DNA from 2 places in the Enterobacter vonholyi genome. Region 2 is predicted to be linked to the other one. Evidence: predicted binding sites of a transcription regulator. Region 2 holds the regulator's gene; the other holds the start of a gene.
What was found. The regulator PhoB, encoded in region 2, activates phosphate uptake and scavenging genes when phosphate is short. The targets are predictions, from matches to a motif close to CTGTCATAAAACTGNCNNAT.

Region 1 (8,213 bases), 360 kb from region 2:
AAATGCACGTTAAACCCGACCATCGCGCCGCTCGCGCCTTCATCGACGTCAATCTTCTCCACGTCCAGCGCGTGCACCGTGAAGATGTAGCGGTGGGTTTCCCCTTTTGGTGGCGCCGCGCCGCCGTAGCCCGCTTTACCAAAATCGGTGCGCGTCTGAATCGCGCCCTCAGGCAGGGCAACCAGGTCAGAGCCGGAACCCTGCGGCAGGACGCGCGTGTCGGCAGGCAGGTTCGCCACGATCCAGTGCCACCATCCGGAACCGGTTGGCGCATCCGGGTCGTAGCAGGTCACGACAAAGCTTTTGGTGCCTGCCGGAACCTCGTCCCACGCCAGGTGCGGGGAGATATTATCTCCCTGATACCCCATGCCGTTGAAAACGTGCCGTTCCGGGAGTTTTTCTCCGTCGCGCAGATCTTTACTGATGATTTTCATACGGTTTACCCTTGTTGATCGCTCGTTCAGCAAGTGTAATGCATTGGGTTAAATCATGAAATGCGCGGGAATGTTAACGGCTGTTACAACCGCGTCGGTTAATTTTCGAAGCTGCTCTGGCGTGATGCTGTACGGCGGCATCAGGTAGATAAGCTTGCCGAAAGGCCGCACCCACACGCCCTGGTCCACAAAGAAGCGCTGCAGCGCCGCCATATTCACCGGATGGGTGGTTTCAATCACCCCGATGGCGCCCAGCACGCGCACGTCCGCCACGAAATTCGCGCCCGAGGCGGCGCTCAGCTCCGCTTTCAGCTGCGCTTCTATCGCCGCAACCTGCGTCTGCCACTCGCCGCTCTCCAGAATCGCAAGGCTTTCACTCGCCACGGCACAGGCCAGCGGGTTACCCATAAACGTCGGACCGTGCATAAAGCAGCCCGCTTCACCGTCGCTGATGGTGTCGGCCACCTGGCGGGTCGTGAGCGTGGCGGAGAGCGTCATGGTGCCGCCCGTCAGCGCTTTGCCGAGGCACAGAATATCCGGGGCGATACCCGCATGCTCGCAGGCAAACAGCTTGCCGGTGCGGCCAAAGCCGGTGGCAATCTCATCGGCAATCAGCAGAATGCCCTCGCGGTCGCACATCCTGCGAATACGCCTCAGCCATTCCGGATGGTACATCCGCATTCCGCCCGCGCCTTGCACAATAGGCTCAAGGATCACGGCGGCAATCTCATGACGATGCGCCGCCATCAGCCGCGCGAAGCCGACCATGTCCATCTCGTTCCACTCGCCGTCGAAGCGGCTCTGCGGCGCAGGGGCAAACAGGTTTTCCGGCAGATACCCTTTCCACAGGCTGTGCATGGAGTTCTCCGGATCGCAAACCGACATCGCCCCGAAGGTATCCCCGTGATAGCCGTTGCGGAAGGTGAGTAACCGCTGGCGCGTTTCGCCTCTGGCGTGCCAGTACTGCAGCGCCATTTTCATCGCCACTTCCACCGCCACGGAGCCGGAATCGGCCAGGAAGACGCACTCCAGCGAGTCAGGCGTCATCGCTACCAGACGGCGGCATAAATCCACCGCGGGCTGATGGGTGATCCCGCCAAACATCACGTGCGACATCTGGTCAATCTGGGCCTTCATCGCCGCATTCAGGCGCGGGTGGTTGTACCCGTGAATCGCCGCCCACCACGAAGACATGCCGTCAACGAGCCGCTCGCCGCTGGCGAGGTGCAGCTCGCAGCCGTGGGCGGAGGCAACCGGATAGACGGGAAGGGGGCGGGTGGTGGAGGTGTAAGGGTGCCAGATATGCTGCTTGTCGAAGGCGAGATCGTCCTGGGTCATAATCGACTTGTAAACCATTTTGAAAAGTTTTAGGTTTACGAGTATAAACCGAACCGAAAATTAACAAAACCCTTTGGAGAAGCCCGATGGCTCACCACGCACGCTGGACGATGTCGCAAGTTACTGAATTATTCAACAAACCTTTCCTTGAGCTGATGTTCGAAGCCCAACAGGTGCATCGTCAGCACTTCGATCCCCGCAATGTTCAGGTCAGCACGCTGCTGTCGATCAAGACCGGCGCCTGCCCCGAAGACTGCAAATATTGCCCGCAGAGCGCGCGCTACAAAACCGGTCTGGAGTCAGAGCGCCTGATGGAAGTCGAGCAGGTCCTCGACTCCGCGCGCAAGGCGAAAAACGCCGGCTCGACCCGCTTCTGCATGGGCGCGGCGTGGAAGAACCCGCACGATCGCGACATGCCGTATCTGGAGCAGATGGTGAAGGGCGTGAAGGAGATGGGCCTCGAAGCCTGTATGACGCTCGGTACGCTCAACGAGGAGCAGGCGCAGCGCCTCTCGGCAGCGGGGCTGGATTACTACAACCACAACCTCGACACCTCGCCGGAATTTTACGGCAACATCATCACCACGCGTACCTACCAGGAGCGTCTGGATACGCTGGATAAAGTGCGTGACGCGGGGATTAAGGTCTGCTCCGGCGGCATCGTGGGCTTAGGCGAAACCGTGAAAGACCGCGCGGGCCTGCTGCTGCAGCTGGCGAACCTGCCGACCCCGCCGGAAAGCGTGCCGATCAACATGCTGGTGAAGGTCAAGGGCACGCCGCTGGCGGATAACGAGGACGTGGATGCGTTTGATTTTATCCGCACCATCGCGGTGGCGCGCATCATGATGCCAACGTCTTACGTTCGCCTCTCAGCGGGTCGCGAGCAGATGAACGAGCAGACCCAGGCCATGTGCTTTATGGCCGGAGCCAACTCCATCTTCTACGGCTGCAAGCTGCTGACCACGCCGAACCCGGAAGAGGATAAAGACGTTCAGCTGTTCCGCAAGCTGGGGTTGAACCCGCATCAGACCGAAGTGCTGACGGGCGATAACGAGCAACAGCAGCAGCTGGAGCAGCAGATTTTCAACGCCGACACCGAACAGTTCTACAACGCGGCAGCCGTATGACCTGGCAGGCACGTATCAACTCTGCGCTCGACGACCGTCGGGCGGCAGAGGCATTTCGCGTTCGCAGGGTGGTGGAAAACGGCGCGGGCCGTTTTCTTACCCGTGAAGGCCAGCGGTTCTGCAATTTCTCCAGCAACGACTATCTCGGGCTGAGCCAGCATCCGGCCATTATCCGCGCCTGGCAGAAGGGCGCGGAGCGGTTTGGCGTGGGCAGCGGCGGATCGGGGCACGTCAGCGGGTACACCACGGCGCATCATGCGCTGGAAGAGGCGCTTGCCGACTGGCTGGGCTACCCGCGCGCGCTGCTGTTTATCTCCGGCTTTGCCGCCAATCAGGCGGTTATTACGGCCCTGATGGGGAAGGACGATCGCATTGTTGCCGATCGCTTAAGCCATGCGTCCCTGCTGGAGGCGGCAAATTTAAGCCCGGCTCAGCTGCGGCGTTTTGCCCATAACGATGCGGGACAGCTCGCAGCGCTGCTGGATAAACCCTGCGAAGGACAACAGCTGGCTGTCACCGAAGGAGTGTTCAGCATGGACGGCGACAGCGCGCCGCTTGCCGCGCTGCACGAGGCCGCAAAGCGACAGAATGCCTGGCTGCTGGTGGACGATGCCCACGGCACCGGCGTGATGGGCGACGAAGGGCGTGGAAGCGCGTATCAGCAAAACGTGAAGCCTGAACTGCTGATTGTCACCTTTGGCAAGGGCTTTGGCGTTAGCGGTGCCGCCGTGCTGTGCAGCGAATCCGTCGCCGACTATCTGCTGCAGTTTGCCCGACACCTGATCTACAGCACCAGCATGCCCCCGGCGCAGGCCGTTGCGCTGTCTGCGTCGCTGGCTGTGATACGCGGCGCGGAAGGGGATGAATGTCGCCAGCGGCTGGCAGAGCATGTTGCCCGCTTCCGTCAGGGATTAGCGGCGCTGCCTTTCCACAGTCCCGATTCGCAGAGCGCTATCCAGCCGGTGATTGTCGGAGAAAACGGCCGCGCGCTGGCGCTGGCACAGGCGCTGCGCCAGCGCGGCATGTGGGTCACCGCCATCCGCCCGCCAACCGTCCCACCGGGCACGGCGCGTCTGCGCTTAACCCTGACGGCGGCGCATGAACGACAGGATATTGAGACGTTGCTGGAGGCGCTCCATGATGCCGGTGAATAAGCAGGCCATCGCGGCGGCATTTGGCCGCGCCGCGCAGAGCTATTCGCAGCACGATGAGCTGCAGCGTCTGAGCGCGCAGGGGCTTCTGGCCGCGCTTGGCGAGAACCGTTTTCCACAGGTGCTGGACGCCGGCTGTGGTCCCGGCAGCAACAGCCGCTACTGGCGCGGGGCGGGAAGCCAGGTGACGGCTATCGATCTCTCAGCCCAGATGCTTGAAGAGGCGCGCCAGCAGCAGGCGGCGCATCGCTATCTGCTGGCCGATATCGAGGCGATCCCGCTGGCGGACGCGCAGTTTGATCTGGTCTGGAGCCATCTGGCGGTTCAGTGGTGCAGCAGCCTGCCGCAGGCCTTGCGCGAGCTTTATCGCGTCGCGCGACCGGGCGGGAAGGTGGCGTTTACCACCCTGCTGGAAAGTTCGCTGCCGGAGCTGAATCAGGCCTGGCAGGCAGTCGATGAACAGCCGCACGCTAACCGGTTTTTATCGCATGAGCAGGTGACGCAGGCGCTGGCAGGCTGGCGCGCTCGCAGCGTAGTGCAGACCATCACGCTCAATTTTAGCGATGCGTTCAGCGCCATGCGTTCGCTGAAGGGCATAGGCGCCACGCACCTGCATACCGGACGCGAGAAAAAACCGCTCACCCGCGGTCAGCTGCAGCGCCTTGAGCTGGCCTGGCCGCAGCAGCGGGGTCAATTCCCGCTCTCCTATCAACTTTTTCATGGGATTATCGAACGTGACTGAACGTTATTTTGTCACCGGCACGGACACAGAAGTGGGTAAAACGGTGGCCAGCTCGGCGCTGCTGCAGGCGGCACGGATGCTCGGGAAAAACACCGCCGGATATAAGCCAGTGGCGTCCGGCAGCGAGATGACGGCGGAAGGGTTACGCAACACCGACGCGCTGGCGCTCCAGCGTAACAGCACCCTTGAACTCGCCTATTCCGCGGTGAATCCGTACACCTTTGCCGAGCCGACCTCGCCGCACATTATCAGCGCCGATGAAGGTCGTCCGATTGATTTCGCCGTGCTGTCCGCCGGATTGTGGACGCTGGAAAATCAGGCCGACTGGGTGCTGGTGGAAGGGGCTGGCGGCTGGTTTACGCCGCTTTCGGACACGCAGACGTTTGCCGACTGGGTGAAGTCCGAGCAGCTTCCGGTCATTCTGGTCGTCGGCGTCAAGCTGGGATGCATCAATCACGCCATGTTGACCGCGCAGGCCGTACAGCAGGCCGGACTGCGTCTGGCGGGCTGGATAGCCAACGACGTGGTTGCGCCGGGTAAACGCCATCAGGAGTATCTGGCGACGCTCAGGCGCGTCCTTCCCGCGCCGTGCCTCGGGGAAATCCCCTGGCTTGCTGACGGCGCGGAAAATATCGAAACCGGGCGTTATCTCGATCTCAGCGTCTTGCTTCCCGCGACATCCAGTGCGCGATAAGCTCGTCATCCAGTTCGTTAACGTGGCCCTGCGCCACGTTACGCCCGCGATAGAGCATACAGAAACGGTCAGCCACCCGGCGGATAAACGACAGCTGCTGCTCCGTTAACAGCACCGTCATACCTAACTCCCGATTTAAGCGCACCAGAAGCTGCCCCAGCTTCTGGGCGAAGCTGTGTCCTGCGCCGTGCAGGGGCTCATCGAGGATCAGCAGGGGAGGACGGTTCACCAGCGCATTAGCCAGCGCCAGCTGATACTGGTCGTCCGGAGAGAGCGTGTTGGCGCGGGTCTGTCGCACCCCATAGAGCGCCGGAAACAGGTCGTAAACGTCATTTTTTGCGTTCGGGTTAGGTTTCCCCGTCGCGCGCATGGCGATATGCAGGTTCTCCTCAATCGTTAGCTGCGAAAAGATCCGCCTGTCCTGCGAGACATAGCCAATCTCCGGGCCGGAACGCTGTTCTGGCGGCGGGTTTAGCAAATCACGCGGCGGCGCGCCCGCCTCATACCAGATGATGCTGCCGCTTTCGACAGGCACCTTCCCGGCGATGCAATTCATTAGGGTGGTTTTCCCCATGCCCGGCAGGCCAACGACGCCTGTACACATCCCTTGCGGAAAATCTAAATCCACGTTCCATAGCGTATGTTGACTTCCGTAAAACTGATTCACAGCACGCAGACTCAACATCTTTCTCTCCTTAAAAATGTGTGTAGGTGAGGCTCGCTGTTGATTCTGCAAAACCCCTGCCATAAAGCGGAAAGTGATTAAAAAAGCGACTTTTTTAGGAATAAGTCACCGGAAAGCGGTTTATAAAAAACCGGATTGCACATTGACGGTGCCGCCGGTAATGAGTTGTGGTGCAGAACCCGAAATGATGAAAATGTGAGCAAGATCCCATCGATTGGTTATGAATGACGCAACTGTTAATCAGCAAAAAATAGCTATAAAAATTTTTTGTCGCCGTCTCGTGGGAAAATCCGGGAATTTGCAGAGCGCCAGTCTGTATGGGCTGGAAGCAGTTATCCACTATTCCTGTGGATAACCATGTGCATTAGAGTTAGAAAACACGCGATAAGCGAGAGAAGACGCGGCTTTCGCCCAAATTGACGCGAAACGCGGCTTTAGAAAATATCGTTTATTTTTTAATTGCTTAGATAAAAGCAATTCCCGTCATGAAAGTGTCACCGGTTGCCATAAAACTATCATTACCTGGCTTGACAAATGTTAAAAAAGAAAAAGTTCTGGGGATAACCTGACCTGACTGGTGTTTTATGTTGCCACTGTCCAAATTTTGGCCGCTATCGCGCTAATCATTCAGGCGCTATGCTAAATATCCTGACATGCTACTGGTTTTTCATCCAGTGTTTTTTACTGGCATTCCTGGCAACAAGGAGTAAAATTACACACCTGCCGCTTATAACGTCATCAGGTTGTCGCCCATGAGTAAACCGTTCAAATTGAATTCTGCTTTCCGTCCATCAGGCGATCAGCCTGAGGCGATCCGTCGTCTGGAAGAGGGGCTGGAAGATGGGCTGGCGCACCAGACGCTGCTGGGGGTAACCGGCTCGGGTAAAACGTTCACCATCGCCAACGTGATTGCGGATCTTCAGCGCCCAACGATGGTGCTGGCACCCAATAAAACCCTGGCGGCGCAGCTATACGGCGAAATGAAAGAGTTCTTCCCGGAAAACGCGGTGGAGTATTTCGTCTCCTACTACGATTACTACCAGCCTGAAGCCTATGTGCCGAGCTCTGACACCTTCATTGAGAAAGATGCCTCGGTGAACGAACACATCGAGCAGATGCGACTGTCGGCCACAAAGGCGCTTCTGGAGCGTCGTGATGTGGTGGTCGTTGCCTCGGTTTCCGCGATCTACGGTCTTGGCGATCCGGATCTCTATCTCAAGATGATGCTGCACCTGACGCAGGGGATGATCATCGACCAGCGTGCGATTTTGCGTCGTCTGGCGGAGCTGCAGTACACCCGCAACGATCAGGCCTTCCAGCGCGGCACCTTCCGCGTGCGCGGCGAAGTGATCGACATCTTCCCGGCAGAATCGGACGATATGGCGCTGCGCGTCGAGCTGTTTGACGAGGAGGTCGAGCGCCTGTCGCTCTTCGACCCGCTGACCGGACACGTTGAGTCAGTGATCCAGCGCTTCACCATCTACCCGAAAACGCACTACGTGACGCCGCGCGAGCGTATCGTACAGGCGATGGAAGAGATCAAAGTGGAGCTGGCGGAACGCCGTAAGGTTCTGCTGGCGAACAATAAGCTGCTCGAAGAGCAGCGCCTGAGCCAGCGTACCCAGTTTGACCTTGAGATGATGAACGAGCTGGGCTACTGCTCCGGCATTGAAAACTACTCGCGCTTCCTCTCCGGGCGCGGGCCCGGCGAGCCGCCGCCGACGCTGTTTGATTACCTTCCGGCCGACGGTTTGCTGGTGATCGACGAATCCCACGTCACGATCCCGCAGATCGGCGGGATGTACCGCGGCGACCGGGCGCGTAAAGAGACGCTGGTGGAGTATGGTTTCCGCCTGCCGTCAGCGCTGGATAACCGTCCGATGAAGTTTGAAGAATTTGAGGCGTTGGCGCCGCAAACCATCTACGTCTCGGCCACGCCGGGCAACTACGAGCTGGAAAAATCCGGCGATGAGGTGGTGGACCAGGTGGTGCGTCCGACTGGATTGCTGGACCCGATTATCGAGGTGCGTCCGGTGGCAACG
Region 2 (8,213 bases):
CAGCGGCTGATAGCGGGCATGCAGCGACGTCAGCTGCTGGCGCAGCGTGCGTGACCGGGACTGCTGCTCCATGGCTACGCTGACTTCGTCCGCCGTTAGCGTCAGCGCATTTTCCGGCATCGCAACCAGCCTGTTGCGTAATTCACTTATCCGCGCCGCAAGCGAGGCTAACTGCGTTTTATCGCGGTTAAGCTGCGAGAACTGGGCACGCCATCCGGCGATCTCCTGCCCCAGCAGGCGATAACGCTCGTGCTCCGCCAGCCACTGCGCCAGCGCCGTCAGTTCGGTCTGAAGCTGCTCGTGGTTACGCAGGGCGGTATTGCGAATACGCGAACGCAGCGCGGTTCTGGCTTGTAAGCGAGTATTTACTTCGATAATACGCTGCTGCGTTTGCGTCAGGCGTGCGGTTTGTTCCTGCTGATGCTCCCAAAGCGGTCGAAGCTGGGCGGCGGGCAGAGCAAGCTGGAGTTTTGCCAGCTGAGGTGCTGCGTCCGCCAGCGCCTGTTGCGCATGCTGCTGGAGCGCGTTGACGCGCTGTTGCTCTCTTACGAGCTCTTCATGGCGCGTAAGCCACTGAAAATCTTTCTGTTGGCTTTGCTGCTGTTCCAGCAGGATTTTCTCTTCGTCAGTAAGTGCCTGCAAACTTTGCTGTAACTGCTGCTGTTGCTCTTCACTCAACAGCACGACGCCCGCCGCCTGCGCCTCGCATTTTTCAAGCACGCTGCGGGCGGCTTTGTGTTTTTCAAACACCATGGCGGAAATCTGGCCGTAGATCTCGGTGCCGGTCAGCTCTTCCAGTAGCTCGGCACGATCGCTCGGTTTGGCGTTGAGGAAGGCAGCAAACTGCCCCTGTGAGAGCAGCATCGAGCGGGTAAAGCGGCCATAGTCCAGCCCGGTGAGCGCGGCGGTTTGCTCCAGTTTATCCGTCACTTTGTCGGCCAGGATTTTGCCATCTTCGCAGCGCGCCAGCTCAACGCGCGGTGCCTGCAGGTTCCCGTCAGACTGGTTGCGCGCCCGGTTCTGGCTCCAGAAGGCGCGGTAGGCGATGCCTTTTACCTCGAACTCCACTTCCGCCAGGCACTCGGCGGTGTCGCGCGTCATCAGATCGTTTTGCGCCTGGGAGACCTTATTCAGGCGCGGCGTTTCGTGATAAAGCGCCAGACAGATGGCGTCGAGCAGGGTAGTTTTACCTGCCCCGGTCGCGCCGGTGATGGCAAACAGCCCGTTGCTGGCAAACGGCTCAGCGGTAAAGTCAATTTTCCACTCGCCCTTGAGGGAGTTGATATTTTTCAGGCGCAGGCTCAGAATTTTCACGCGTTTTCTTCCTCATCATTGAGCGCGTGCAGGGTATGGCTGAACAGTTCGCTGAGCCTTGCGCGCTTCGTGTCGTCGATTTCCTCCTGCGAGAGCCTGCGTTCAAACACCTCTTCAACCCGAAGCTCACTGAGCGTTTCGCGTTGAGCGCTTAACAGAATTTTCTCGCGCTGCTCGCGGCTGCGGCGCACCAGTAACACCTCTACCGGTAAGTCTTCGGTCAGTGCCTGGATTTTTCGCTGCATATCGTGCAGGTAGTCGTCGGTGGTGATTTCGATATCCAGCCAGACGGGGGGATCTTGCTCGACGCCGCGCCACTGCTCCAGCTGGGTGGAAATGGCGTCGAGATCGCCCTTCAGCACCGCCAGCGGCTGGGTGACGGGCACCTCCAGCGTCTCGACGGCGCTGAGTTTGCCCTCGCTAAAACTCACCAGATGCACGGATTTGGCTTTGCCCGTTTCGTCAAAGCTGAGCGAAACAGGTGAGCCACAGTAGCGGATATGCTCGCAGCCGCCGATGACCTGAGCGCGGTGGATGTGGCCGAGCGCGATGTAGTCGGCTGGCGGGAAGTTTTGCGCCGGAAAGGCATCCAGCGTGCCGATATAGATGTCACGCACGGCGTCACTTTTACTGGCCCCGACCGTGGTGAGATGCCCGGTTGCAATCACCGGAATCGGCTGGTCACCCCGCAGTGCACAGGCTTCGGCGTGCTGTTGGTGGTAATAGTCGGTGATGGCCTGTAATAAATGCTGCTGCTTTTCCGCACCCGACAGCCCCGCCTGGCTTTGCACGATGTCGCGCGGACGTAAAAACGGTATCGGACACAGCACCGCCCCCGGCGACCCGTCGCGTTTTTTCAGGATCTGCGGGGCGTGCCCGGCGCTGGCGACGACGGTGGTATTGAGAAACGCCAGGATGTCGCGGGATTCATTCAGCGTTGCGACGGAATCGTGGTTGCCGGCGACAATCACCAGATGACACCCTGTTTGCTGCAAATTCACCACGAAGCGGTTGTACAGCTCGCGCGCGTAGCTCGGCGGCGAGCCGGTATCAAAAATATCTCCCGCCACGATAATCGCGTCCACCTCATGCGTCCGGGCCGTTTCCAGCAGCCAGCCCAGGAACGCTTCATGTTCAGCCGCACGGCTTTTGCTGTAAAAATTTTGACCCAGATGCCAGTCCGAGGTGTGTAGTATGCGCATAGCTGATCCGTGGCAAAAAAGAGAAAGCAGGATTATAAACGTTCAGAGAAGGGAAAATAACCGCTGTAATAAAACAACAGTTTGCCATTTATAGTGGTACTGTTTTTCATAAATCTGTCATAAATCTGACGCATAATGGCGCCGAATTACAAACTTGTAACGTAAATAAGATAAGACAGGGCAAAGTATGGCGAGACGTATTCTGGTCGTAGAAGATGAAGCTCCAATTCGTGAAATGGTGTGCTTCGTGCTCGAGCAAAACGGCTTCCAGCCGGTTGAAGCGGAAGATTATGACAGCGCAGTGAACCAGCTGAATGAACCCTGGCCCGATCTGATTCTGCTGGACTGGATGTTGCCCGGCGGCTCCGGACTGCAGTTTATCAAACACCTGAAGCGTGAAGCGCTGACCCGCGATATCCCGGTTGTGATGCTCACGGCGCGCGGAGAAGAAGAGGATCGCGTGCGCGGTCTGGAGACCGGTGCGGACGATTACATTACTAAACCGTTCTCCCCAAAAGAGCTGGTGGCTCGCATTAAAGCCGTGATGCGCCGTATTTCGCCGATGGCGGTGGAAGAGGTGATCGAAATGCAGGGGCTGAGCCTTGATCCTACTTCTCACCGTGTGATGACCGGTGAAAATCCCCTCGACATGGGGCCTACCGAATTTAAACTCCTGCACTTCTTTATGACCCACCCGGAGCGCGTTTACAGCCGCGAGCAGTTGCTGAATAACGTCTGGGGAACTAACGTGTATGTCGAAGACCGGACGGTTGATGTACATATTCGCCGCCTGCGAAAAGCACTGGAATTGAGCGGCCACGATCGCATGGTGCAGACGGTCCGCGGCACGGGTTATCGTTTTTCTACCCGTTTCTGAACAATGACAGGAGTATGACGCGTGCTGGAACGTCTGTCATGGAAAAGGCTCGTCTTTGAACTGATCTTATGCTGTATTCCGGCCTTCATTCTGGGGGCCTTTCTTGGACACCTGCCGTGGTTTCTGCTGGCGTCGGTCACCGGGCTGTTGATCTGGCATTTCTGGAATCTGCTGCGCCTCTCCTGGTGGCTGTGGGTTGACCGAAGCATGACGCCGCCGCCGGGAAGCGGCAGCTGGGAGCCGCTGCTTTACGGTCTGCATCAGATGCAGATGCGTAATAAAAAGCGTCGCCGCGAGCTGGGAAGCCTGATTAAGCGTTTTCGCAGCGGTGCAGAATCGCTGCCGGATGCCGTGATCCTGACCACCGAAGAAGGGACGATCTTCTGGTGTAACGGCCTGGCGCAGCAGCTGCTGGGCCTGCGCTGGCCGGATGACAATGGCCAGAATATCCTCAACCTTCTGCGCTATCCCGAGTTCACGCTGTATCTGAAAAAGCGTGATTTCACCCGTCCGCACAATCTGAAGCTCAATAATGGCCGCCATCTGGAAATACGCGTGATGCCCTACAGCGATAAGCAGTGGCTGATGGTGGCGCGCGATGTTACCCAGATGCACCAGCTGGAAGGGGCGCGTCGCAACTTCTTCGCCAACGTCAGCCACGAACTGCGAACCCCGTTGACCGTGCTGCAGGGCTACCTGGAGATGATGCAGGAGCAAACGCTGGAAGGTGCGCCGCGTGAAAAAGCGCTGCACACCATGCGCGAGCAAACGCACCGGATGGAAGGCCTGGTGAAGCAGCTGCTGACGCTCTCGAAGATTGAAGCGGCGCCAACGCTCGCGCTAAATGACACCATTGATGTCCCGATGATGCTGCGGGTCGTGGAGCGTGAAGCGCAGACGTTAAGCCACAAAAAGCATCACCTGACCTTTGACGTCGACAACACGCTGAAGGTGCTGGGCAGCGAAGATGAGCTGCGCAGCGCCATTTCCAACCTGGTGTATAACGCGGTGAATCATACGCCGGAGGGGACGGATATCGTGGTGCGCTGGCACCATACCCCAACGGGGGCCGAGTTTAGCGTGGAGGACAACGGGCCGGGGATTGCGCCGGAGCATATTCCGCGTCTGACCGAGCGCTTCTACCGTGTGGATAAAGCGCGATCGCGCCAGACGGGCGGAAGCGGCCTGGGGCTGGCAATTGTGAAACACGCGGTGAATCACCATGAAAGCCGTCTCGATATTCAGAGTACGCTGGGTAAAGGAACCCGCTTCAGTTTCGTTATTCCGGAACGATTAATTGCCAAAAAGATCGCCTGACGGCGGGCGTGTCATTTTACCTTTCCACGGGTCAGCCATCGCTGGCCCGTTTGCTTTGCAGTCAAGCGAAACGCGGATGAATTTTATACGGCTGGCTGTTTTTTGTTCGCATGATTAGCCATGGGTTTTTCTTATAAACAGCGTATTGTGCTGGTGCGTGTTTTCATGCTGGCATATTGTTCTGGTTTTGCGATTCCACCTTGCCTTTAAACGTTATAAGCGTTTAAATTGCGCCCCAGATACTGTCAGACCGACTGTATTTGCGTGGTAAATCGAAAAACTATTCTTCTCCACGCCAGGACGGGAGCATTTCCCGCTGAAATTGAGCAAATTTTCGGCTGTATCGTCCCGTGAGGGATATCGAAAATCTCAATGTTTTCAACACCACATCCACAGGCAGTAAGGTTTTATGACCCATCACTTAAAATCGCGTGACATCATCGCGCTGGGCTTTATGACATTTGCGCTGTTCGTTGGCGCAGGCAACATCATTTTCCCTCCAATGGTTGGCTTACAGGCGGGTGAACACGTCTGGACCGCCGCGTTTGGTTTCCTGATTACTGCCGTGGGTCTGCCGGTGCTGACCGTCATCGCGCTGGCGAAAGTCGGCGGCGGTGTTGATAGCCTCAGCACCCCGATTGGCAAAGTGGCGGGCGTTCTGCTGGCAACCGTCTGCTATCTCGCCGTTGGCCCGCTGTTTGCGACCCCGCGTACGGCAACCGTGTCCTTCGAAGTGGGTATTGCTCCCCTGACCGGTGACGGCGCGATGCCGCTGTTTATCTACAGCCTGATCTACTTCGCGATCGTGATTCTGGTTTCCCTCTATCCGGGCAAGCTGCTGGATACCGTGGGTAACTTCCTGGCTCCGCTGAAAATTGTGGCGCTGATTGTTCTGGCGGTAGCGGCCATCGTCTGGCCCGCCGGCCCGATTAGCGACGCGATGGACGCCTATAAAAATGCCGCGTTCTCTAACGGCTTCGTGAACGGCTACCTGACGATGGATACGCTAGGCGCGATGGTGTTTGGTATCGTTATCGTTAACGCCGCGCGTTCCCGCGGTGTGACCGAAGCGCGTCTGCTGACCCGCTACACCATCTGGGCCGGCCTGATGGCTGGTGTGGGGCTGACCCTGCTGTATCTGGCGCTGTTCCGTCTGGGTTCCGATAGCGCCATGCTGGTTGAGCAGAACGCCAACGGTGCGGCTATCCTTCACGCCTACGTGCAGCACACCTTCGGCGGTGCGGGCAGTATGCTGCTGGCAGCGCTGATCTTCCTGGCCTGTCTGGTTACCGCGGTTGGCCTGACCTGCGCCTGCGCAGAGTTCTTTGCACAGTATCTGCCGCTTTCTTACCGCACCCTGGTGTTTATCCTCGGTATCTTCTCCATGGCGGTGTCTAACCTCGGTCTGAGCCACCTGATTCAGGTCTCTATTCCGGTGTTGACGGCGATTTATCCGCCGTGCATCGTACTGGTAGTGCTGAGCTTTACTCGTCCGTGGTGGAACAACTCTTCACGAATTATTGCGCCAGCCATGTTTATCAGCCTGATTTTTGGTATCCTTGACGGGATTAAAGCATCAGCTTTCGCGCACATACTGCCGGCATGGACACAGCGTCTGCCGCTGTCCGAGCAGGGTCTGGCCTGGTTGATGCCTACCGTTGTTGCACTGGTTCTGGCGATTATCTGGGACCGTGCTGCAGGGCGTCAGGTCGCATCGAACGCTCATTAATCAACGGCAACAAACTGTTTAACCACGGGGCTTAAGGCCCCGTGGTTTTTTGTTTTTTTCGTGTTGAATGGCAAGATTTAAATGGAAAGCACTAACAAACTTAAACGTGGATTGAGCACGCGCCACATCCGCTTTATGGCGCTGGGCTCTGCTATCGGCACCGGTCTTTTTTATGGCTCGGCAGATGCCATCAAAATGGCCGGTCCTAGCGTTCTGCTGGCGTACATTATCGGCGGCGTGGCGGCGTATATCATCATGCGCGCCCTCGGCGAAATGTCGGTTCACAACCCCTCCGCCAGCTCATTCTCCCGCTACGCGCAGGAAAACCTCGGCCCGCTGGCCGGGTTTATCACCGGCTGGACCTACTGCTTCGAAATCCTGATTGTTGCGATTGCCGACGTGACGGCGTTTGGCATCTACATGGGCGTCTGGTTCCCGGCGGTACCGCACTGGATTTGGGTGCTGAGCGTGGTGCTGATCATTTGCGCCGTCAACCTGATGAGCGTGAAGGTGTTCGGCGAGCTGGAGTTCTGGTTCTCCTTCTTCAAGGTCGCGACCATCATCATCATGATTGTGGCCGGTTTCGGGATTATTATCTGGGGGATTGGCAACGGCGGGCAGCCGACCGGGATCCACAACCTCTGGAGCAACGGCGGCTTCTTCAGCAACGGCTGGCTCGGGATGGTGATGTCGCTGCAGATGGTGATGTTCGCCTACGGCGGTATCGAGATTATCGGTATCACCGCCGGGGAAGCGAAAGATCCGGAGAAATCCATTCCGCGCGCCATCAACTCTGTGCCGATGCGTATTCTGGTGTTCTACGTGGGTACGCTGTTCGTGATCATGTCCATTTACCCGTGGAATCAGGTAGGCACCAACGGTAGCCCGTTTGTCCTGACCTTCCAGCATATGGGCATTGCGTTTGCGGCCAGCATTCTGAACTTTGTGGTGCTGACCGCGTCGCTTTCGGCGATTAACAGTGACGTCTTTGGCGTAGGCCGTATGCTGCACGGCATGGCGGAGCAGGGCAGTGCGCCGAAGGTGTTCGCCAAAACCTCACGCCGCGGCACGCCGTGGGTGACCGTCGTGGTGATGACCGTGGCGCTGCTGTTCTCGGTTTACCTGAACTACATCATGCCGGAGAACGTCTTCCTGGTGATTGCATCCCTGGCGACCTTCGCAACCGTCTGGGTGTGGATCATGATCCTGCTGTCGCAGATTGCCTTCCGCCGTCGCCTGTCGCCGGATGAGGCGAAAGCGCTGAAGTTCAAAGTACCGGGCGGCGTTGCGACGACCGTCGTGGGGCTGATCTTCCTGGTGTTTATCATTGGCCTGATTGGCTACCATCCGGACACCCGCATTTCACTGTACGTGGGCTGCGCGTGGATTGTGCTGCTGCTGGTGGGCTGGGTGTTTAAATGCCGCCGCGACCGTCAGCTGGCGGAAGCGCAGTAATCTTTTTTTCTCCCTCTCCTTGTGGGAGAGGGTTGGGGTGAGGGCATCCGGCTGCACTGGTGCCTCCTCCCCCGTCCTCCTCCCCCAATAAATCCCATCATGGTGAGCTATCCTTAACCACCCTGTGGCAAGGTGACGTCAATTTCATCAAAGGGGATTCGTGATGTTAAACGCCTGGCACCTTCCGGTTGCCCCATTTGTTAAGCAAAACAAAGACAACCTTGTGATTACGCTCTGGCTGGCGGGGGAAAATCAGCCTGAACGCGTGACGCTCCGCGCCGAAATCGATAACGAAGAGACCGGGTTGAAAATGCACAAG

Region 1: uvrB (excinuclease ABC subunit UvrB) is a predicted target of PhoB. The motif match lies at 6,673-6,692, and genes of this name have one in related genera.

The regions. Positions count from the first base shown of each region.
Region 1 covers NZ_CP162152.1:1,338,651-1,346,863, forward strand. Annotated here, with positions in the region: gene AB3N39_RS06310 (kinase inhibitor) at 1-434, opposite strand, end outside; gene bioA (adenosylmethionine--8-amino-7-oxononanoate transaminase) at 483-1,790, opposite strand; gene bioB (biotin synthase BioB) at 1,859-2,899, shown strand; gene bioF (8-amino-7-oxononanoate synthase) at 2,896-4,053, shown strand; gene bioC (malonyl-ACP O-methyltransferase BioC) at 4,037-4,792, shown strand; gene bioD (dethiobiotin synthase) at 4,785-5,486, shown strand; gene AB3N39_RS06340 (ABC transporter ATP-binding protein) at 5,449-6,171, opposite strand; gene uvrB (excinuclease ABC subunit UvrB) at 6,924-8,213, shown strand, end outside.
Region 2 covers NZ_CP162152.1:974,477-982,689, forward strand. Annotated here, with positions in the region: gene sbcC (exonuclease subunit SbcC) at 1-1,314, opposite strand, end outside; gene sbcD (exonuclease subunit SbcD) at 1,311-2,516, opposite strand; gene phoB (phosphate response regulator transcription factor PhoB) at 2,704-3,393, shown strand; gene phoR (phosphate regulon sensor histidine kinase PhoR) at 3,415-4,710, shown strand; gene brnQ (branched-chain amino acid transporter carrier protein BrnQ) at 5,120-6,439, shown strand; gene proY (proline-specific permease ProY) at 6,521-7,894, shown strand; gene malZ (maltodextrin glucosidase) at 8,058-8,213, shown strand, end outside.